Regions from separate parts of the Streptomyces sp. NPDC001904 genome, predicted to be linked through region 1. Evidence: riboswitches for the same ligand, from Rfam matches in the RefSeq annotation. Region 1 holds a riboswitch; the other holds the start of a gene.

Region 1 (3,401 bases):
ACGGCCGGTTCCCGCCCGTGGTGGCGACGATCGTGTGGGGCGTGACCGGCGTGGGCGGCTGGCCGGAGACCCGGCGGGCGCCCGGCACCGACACCGTCATCGAGCGCCAGGACCAGCTGATCGTCGCCGACGACGGCACTCCGTGGATCCGCACGGACCCCATGGTCGACGTGAACGACGACGATCTGCGCTGGCACCGCGCCTCCCCCGGCCTCGTCGCCGAGCTGCGGCACGCGGGGGTGTTCCCGGCCGAGCGCGCCGACGCGCACGACGGCGTACCGCTGCGGGACCGGCTCCTGTGGGCGCTGGGCGGGCTCGTCGTGGGGCTGGCCGCGGCCGCGGCGGCGTGGTGGTTCCGGGGGCGGCTGCTGCGGGCGGGGCGGGAACCCCGGGAACCGCGGCAGCAGCTCGTCGGCTGACGCCGGGCTCAGCCCAGGTCGATCTGCCCGTACAGCGGGAAGCCGCTCAGCAGGTCGGCGGCGCGCCGGCCCACCTCGTCGGCGACCTTCGGCTCCAGGACGTGGCTCGCCTTGGAGGGGGCGCCGGACTTGGTGGTGCCCGGCTCGGCGGAGGTCAGGACCCGGTCGATGAGGGCGGCGATCTCGTCCATCTCGGCGGCGCCCAGGCCGCGCGTGGTGAGCGCGGGGGTGCCGATGCGGATGCCGGAGGTGTACCAGGCGCCGTTCGGGTCGGCGGGGATGGCGTTGCGGTTGGTGACGACGCCGGAGTCGAGCAGCGCGGACTCGGCCTGGCGGCCGGTGAGGCCGTAGGAGGAGGCGACGTCGATGAGGTTGAGGTGGTTGTCGGTGCCGCCGGTGACGAGCGTGGCGCCGCGCCGGGTCAGCCCCTCGGCCAGCGCCTTGGCGTTGTCGACGATGCGCTGCGCGTAGTCCTGGAAGGCGGGCTGCCGCGCCTCGGCGAGGGCGACGGCCTTGGCGGCCATGACGTGCGGCAGCGGGCCGCCGAGCACCATCGGGCAGCCGCGGTCGACCTGGTCCTTGAGGGAGTCGTCGCACAGCACCATGCCGCCGCGCGGGCCGCGCAGCGACTTGTGGGTGGTGGTCGTCACGATCTGCGCGTGCGGGACCGGGTCGAAGTCGCCGGTGAGCACCTTGCCCGCGACGAGGCCCGCGAAGTGCGCCATGTCGACCATGAGCGTCGCGCCGACCTCGTCGGCGATCTCGCGCATGATCCGGAAGTTCACCAGCCGCGGGTAGGCGGAGTAGCCGGCGACGAGGATCAGCGGCTTGAACTCACGGGCCTGGGCGCGCAGGGCCTCGTAGTCGATGAGGCCGGTGGCCGGGTCGGTGCCGTAGGAACGCTGGTCGAACATCTTTCCAGAGATGTTCGGGCGGAAGCCGTGCGTGAGGTGGCCGCCCGCGTCGAGCGACATGCCGAGCATCCGCTGGTTGCCGAAGGCCTGGCGCAGCTCGGCCCAGTCGGCGTCGGTCAGGTCGTTCATCTGCCGGACGCCGGTCTTCGCCAGGAACGGCACCTCGACGCGGTCGGCGAGGACGGCCCAGAACGCGACCAGGTTGGCGTCGATGCCGGAGTGCGGCTGGACGTAGGCGTGCCGGGCGCCGAACAGCTCGCGGGCGTGCTCGGCGGCGATCGACTCGACGGTGTCGACGTTGCGGCAGCCGGCGTAGAAGCGGCGGCCGACGGTGCCCTCGGCGTACTTGTCGCTGAACCAGTTGCCCATGGCCAGGAGCGTGGCCGGGGACGCGTAGTTCTCGGACGCGATCAGCTTGAGCATCTCGCGCTGGTCGGTGAGTTCCTGGCCGATGGCGTCGGCGATGCGCGGCTCGACGCTCCGTACGACGTCGAGAGCGGCGCGGTACGCGGTGGACTCGGGGGTGAGGTCGGGCTGGGTCATGGGGACTGCCTCCGGACACGGTCGGTTCGCGGTCGGCCCAGGCGCACGGCACACAGTTCACGAGCCGCTCCCCGATGGTCGGTCCCATCCCAGCGCGCCAGTCACGGCTCCGTTCTCACACTACCGGGCGCGCCGTCGGGCGAGGTTTCCGCGTCCGGCATGCGAGCCACGATAGGAACGGGCCACAAGCCCGTCCCGCACCGCCCGCCGAGTGCCGTACGAACGGAGATCCCGTGACTTCTGTGACTCCCGACCGCGCCACGCAGGACTTCATCAGCGCGTCCGACGCGCACAGCGCGCACAACTACCACCCGTTGCCGGTCGTCGTCGCCACCGGTGACGGCGCCTGGCTGACGGATGTCGAGGGGCGCCGCTATCTGGACATGCTCGCCGGTTACTCCGCGCTCAACTTCGGGCACGGCAACCGGCGGCTGATCGACGCGGCCAAGGCCCAGCTGGAGCGGGTGACGCTGACGTCGCGCGCCTTCCACCACGACCGGTTCGCCAACTTCTGCACGCAGCTCGCCGAGCTGTGCGGCAAGGACATGGTGCTGCCGATGAACACGGGCGCGGAGGCCGTCGAGACCGCCGTGAAGACCGCCCGCAAGTGGGGCTACCGGGTCAAGGGCGTCCCCGACGGACGGGCCCGGATCGTGGTGGCGAGCGACAACTTCCACGGGCGTACGACGACGATCGTCAGCTTCTCCACGGACCCGGAGGCGCGCGCCGACTTCGGCCCGTACACGCCGGGCTTCGACATCGTCCCGTACGGGGATCTCGACGCGCTGCGGGCCGCGGTCACCGACGAGACGGTGGCCGTCCTCATCGAACCCATCCAGGGCGAGGCGGGGGTCCTGGTGCCGCCCGTCGGCTATCTCCCGGGCGTACGGGAGCTGACGCGCGAGCGCGGGGTGCTGTTCATCGCGGACGAGATCCAGTCGGGGCTCGGGCGGACCGGCCGGACGTTCGCGTGCGAGCACGAGGGCGTGGTGCCGGACGTGTACGTGCTGGGCAAGGCGCTCGGCGGCGGGGTCGTGCCGGTGTCGGCGGTGGTCGCGGACAGCGACGTCCTCGGCGTGTTCCGGCCGGGCGAGCACGGGTCCACGTTCGGCGGGAACCCGCTCGCCTGCGCGGTGGGGCTCGAGGTGATCGCGATGCTGCGCGGCGGGGAGTTCCAGCGGCGGGCCACCGAGCTGGGCGAGCATCTGCACGCCGAGCTGGGCGTGCTGGCCGGGACGGGCAAGGTCAGCGAGGTGCGCGGCCGTGGCCTGTGGGCGGGCGTCGACATCGACCCCGCGTACGGCACGGGCCGGGAGATCTCGGAGAAGCTGATGGCCCGGGGCGTCCTGGTGAAGGACACCCACGGGTCGACGATCCGGATCGCGCCGCCGCTGGTGATCGGCAAGGAGGATCTGGACTGGGGGCTCGATCAGCTGCGGGCGGTGCTGAAGGTCTGATCCGCGGCCGGGGATCAGCCGGGGATCAGAGGATGACGTGCGGGAGGAAGCGGGCGTATCCGTCGGTG
Region 2 (3,401 bases), on a different contig from region 1:
CGACCTTCGCGAAGCGGTCGCGCAGCAGCGTCAGCGCCCACTCGATGTCGGCGAACCGCTCGGCGACATCGCCTGCCACCAGGAGCCAGTCCTCGGGGTGGTCGGGGTGGAGCGACCGGACGACTGCCCTGTTCTCGGCGTGACCGATGTGCAGGTCGCTGACGGCGAGCAACCTTCCTGCGCGCACGGGCAACTCCTGTGATCCGGAAGGGGGAGATCGTCTCGGCGTCGGCCCGCGGGCCTGCGGCATGCTCAGTGGTGGAAGAGCCGCAGACCGGTGTGGGCCAGTGCGATGCCGTGCTCGCGGCAGGCGGTCTCGACGTCACCGGAGCGGATGGAGCCGCCCGGCTCGGCGATCGCGCGGACGCCGTGGCGCCGTGCGTGGTCGACGTTGTCACGGAAGGGAAGAGCGCCGTCGGACGCGAAGGCCACCCCGCTCAGGGTGTGCAGCCAGTCGGCGCGCTCCTGCACCGTCAGGGGAGCGGCCGGTGCGCCGAGCACCTGCTCGAGCCGGCTCTCCTCGGCCGGTGTCAGATCGCCCTCGATGTACCGGACCTGCCAGTTGATGCGGTCCTGGCGTCGGGTCTCCGGCTTGAACTCCAGGGACCGGACCGAGGGATGGCGGCGCAGCCACCACGTGTCGGTCTTCGCCCCCGCCAGCCTGGTGCAGTCCACACGGGACTGCTGGCCGGCACCGATCCCCAGGGTCATCCCGTCGCGCAGGTAGCAGACGGAGTTGGACTGGGTGTAGCGAAGGACCGCGAGTCCGAGCAGCAGGTCGTCCGCTTCGCCCTCGGTGAGTTCTCCGTGCTGGAGCGTGAACAGGTCCCGGGTGAGCGGCACCTGGTCGCGGTCCTGCGTCAGCCGCAGGCCGAACACCTCGCGTGTCTCGCGGGCCGGTGGCACGGCGGCGCCGTCCGCCTCGAGGACGAGGAAGCGGCCGTTCTTCTTCCTGCGGAGCTTGTCGACGGTACCCGGGGCGTATCCGGGTGCGATGACTCCGTCGCAGATCACCCGGCCGAGCACATCGGCGAGTTCATCGTCGACCGGGTGGGAGACGGCCGCCATGTCTCCGTACGAGGACTTGGGATCGGCATCACGCGCCCGCAGGTAGGCGCTCGCGAGTGGCCCGACCGTGGCGTCACCCAGTCCGTACAGATCCCTGACGACGTCGTCCAGCGGACCCGAGACGGCGGCGCCGGCCGGTGAGACGTGTTTGAACGAGGCGGCCGCGGGCTTTCCGAGAGCGGCGCCGGCTTCGCTGACGAGCTGCCAGGCGTTGAGCGCGTCCAGCAGGTTGATGAAGGACGGCTCGCCGTTCAGGAGCCGGACGGGCCACTGCCCCGGCGAAATCGGCGCCACCTCGGCCAGGCGCTGCTGCGGATTGATCCCATAGCGAAGCTCCACGTCATGACTCCCTCGTAAGGACATCGTTGACGGGAGCACCCAGGCGGACGGCGCTCGCATCGGCAAGTACCGGTCGCTCCCCGGTGGTTGTCCACCTTCGCCAGTTGCGACCTCGGGCAACTACATCATTGACACGGAAATTGATCAAGGGGGCAGCGACGACTGTGACGAGGGTGACTCGTTTCTGATGCGACGTCATTTACCAAGAGATCCTCAAGTCCCCTGGTCATCCTTGGGTTTACGCGCGTTGACATTTCATCGGTGGCCTGGCCATCTGGAACGCTCCCGTGAAACAGGCCCTTGACAATCGATAGAAATCACCGGTGATATCGATAGGCACCGCGGCCCCGTTGGTCGGCCGCTGACCGTGGCTTGTGAACGGCGGGGGGAACGACGTGCTAGTGCTTCAGTGGCGTGGCATTCCATCGACGATGACGCCGATGAGAGTGCACCGCTGACCGGTCTGTCCTGTAGGAGGGGCACGATCCCTTCCGGGTAGTTTCGACCCGCTATTCGACTTCTTTTGCCGTCAGCGCGGACGGTTTCTTCACGCTGCCTTGCCCACTGTTGGTATGCGGCGTTCCAGTGCTCCATGCCGTGGGGTTCTGTGCTGTTCGGGCACCGAGACAGGAGCGAAGTGAGCACGTATGTTTTCCCGGGGCAGGGATCTCAACGCAAGGGGATGGGGCGAGCCCTCTTCGATGAGTTCGGTGAACTGACGGAACGTGCGGACGAAATTCTCGGATACTCCATCAAGAAGCTGTGCACCGAGAATCCCAATCAGCTGCTCAATGAAACCCAGTACACGCAGCCGGCCGTATACGTCGTCAATGCGCTGACGTATGTGAAACGTACGAAGGAAACGGGACAGATCCCTGAGTACGTGGCCGGCCACAGCCTGGGCGAGTACAACGCCCTGCTTGCCGCCGGTGTGGTGGACTTCGAAACCGGCCTGCGGCTCGTCCGCAAGCGGGGAGCGGCCATGGGGCGGATCCAGGGCGGCGGCATGGCCGCGGTCACCGGAATCGATCGTGAACAGGTCTCCCGCGTCCTCGACCAGTACGAGCTCACTGACATCGAGGTGGCGAACGACAACGCGCCGACACAGGTGGTCGTGTCCGGCCTTGCGTCGGGGATCGCCGCGGCACGGGAGGTCTTCGCGTCGCTCCCGGGAGACGTCGGGTTCACCGAACTCAGAACCAGTGGAGCATTCCACAGCCGGCACATGGCTCCTGCGCGGGAGGAGTTCGTGCAATACCTGGCCGACGCGCCACCGCGCTTCGGGGAGCCGATGATTCCCGTGATCGCGAACGTGGACGCCAAGGAGTACGACCTTGCGCGGGTCGAGGCATGCCTGACGGAACAGATCACCCAGCCGGTGAGGTGGACAGAAACGATTCGCCACCTCCTGTCCGTCGGGCAGGAGCAGTTCGTGGAGGTGGGGACCGGCCGGGTGCTGACCTCCTTGATCGAACGCATCCGATCGACGACGGAGAGCGGCTGACCCGGCGGACGCCGGAGCCGGAACGAGCGGCTTGGACTAGAGGGGGAATCCGATGAGGTCTGCTGGGATCGAGGCGATGAACGTCTTCGGCGGCACGGCGTACCTGGACGTCATGCAGCTGGTCGATCACCGTCGACTGGACCGCGCGCGGTTCGAGAACCTGCTGATGAAGCAGAAGGCAGTGGCGCTGCCCTGCGAGGACCCGGTCACGTTCGCGGTCAACGCCGCCAAGCCCATCGTCGACGCGCTGCCCGACGAGGAGCGGGCCCGGATCGAGATGGTGATCACCTGCAGTGAGTCGGGCATCGACTTCGGCAAGTCACTGAGCACCTATGTTCACCATTACCTCGGACTGAACCGCAATTGCCGGCTGTTCGAAATCAAGAACGCGTGCTACTCCGGCACGGCCGGATTCCAGACAGCGGTCAACTTCGTCCTCTCGCAGGCCTCGCCCGGTGCGAAGGCGCTCGTCGTGGCCACCGACATCTCC

What was found. Region 1 has a riboswitch for ZMP and ZTP ahead of ABT127_RS14870 (glycine hydroxymethyltransferase). Riboswitches for the same ligand answer to the same signal wherever they lie in the genome.
Region 2: another riboswitch for ZMP and ZTP. It lies ahead of ABT127_RS20510 (phosphoribosylaminoimidazolecarboxamide formyltransferase); the one in region 1 lies ahead of ABT127_RS14870 (glycine hydroxymethyltransferase).

What each region holds. Positions count from the first base shown of each region.
Region 1 covers NZ_JBEOYI010000007.1:342,010-345,410, forward strand. Annotated here, with positions in the region: gene ABT127_RS14865 (hypothetical protein) at 1-419, shown strand, start outside; gene ABT127_RS14870 (glycine hydroxymethyltransferase) at 428-1,876, opposite strand; ZMP/ZTP riboswitch at 1,905-1,991, opposite strand; gene rocD (ornithine--oxo-acid transaminase) at 2,119-3,333, shown strand; gene ABT127_RS14880 (glutathionylspermidine synthase family protein) at 3,359-3,401, opposite strand, start outside.
Region 2 covers NZ_JBEOYI010000012.1:9,447-12,847, forward strand. Annotated here, with positions in the region: partial or broken gene ABT127_RS20505 (metallophosphoesterase family protein) at 1-250, opposite strand, end outside; gene ABT127_RS20510 (phosphoribosylaminoimidazolecarboxamide formyltransferase) at 253-1,467, opposite strand; ZMP/ZTP riboswitch at 1,438-1,525, opposite strand; gene fabD (ACP S-malonyltransferase) at 2,045-2,911, shown strand; gene ABT127_RS20520 (hydroxymethylglutaryl-CoA synthase family protein) at 2,964-3,401, shown strand, end outside.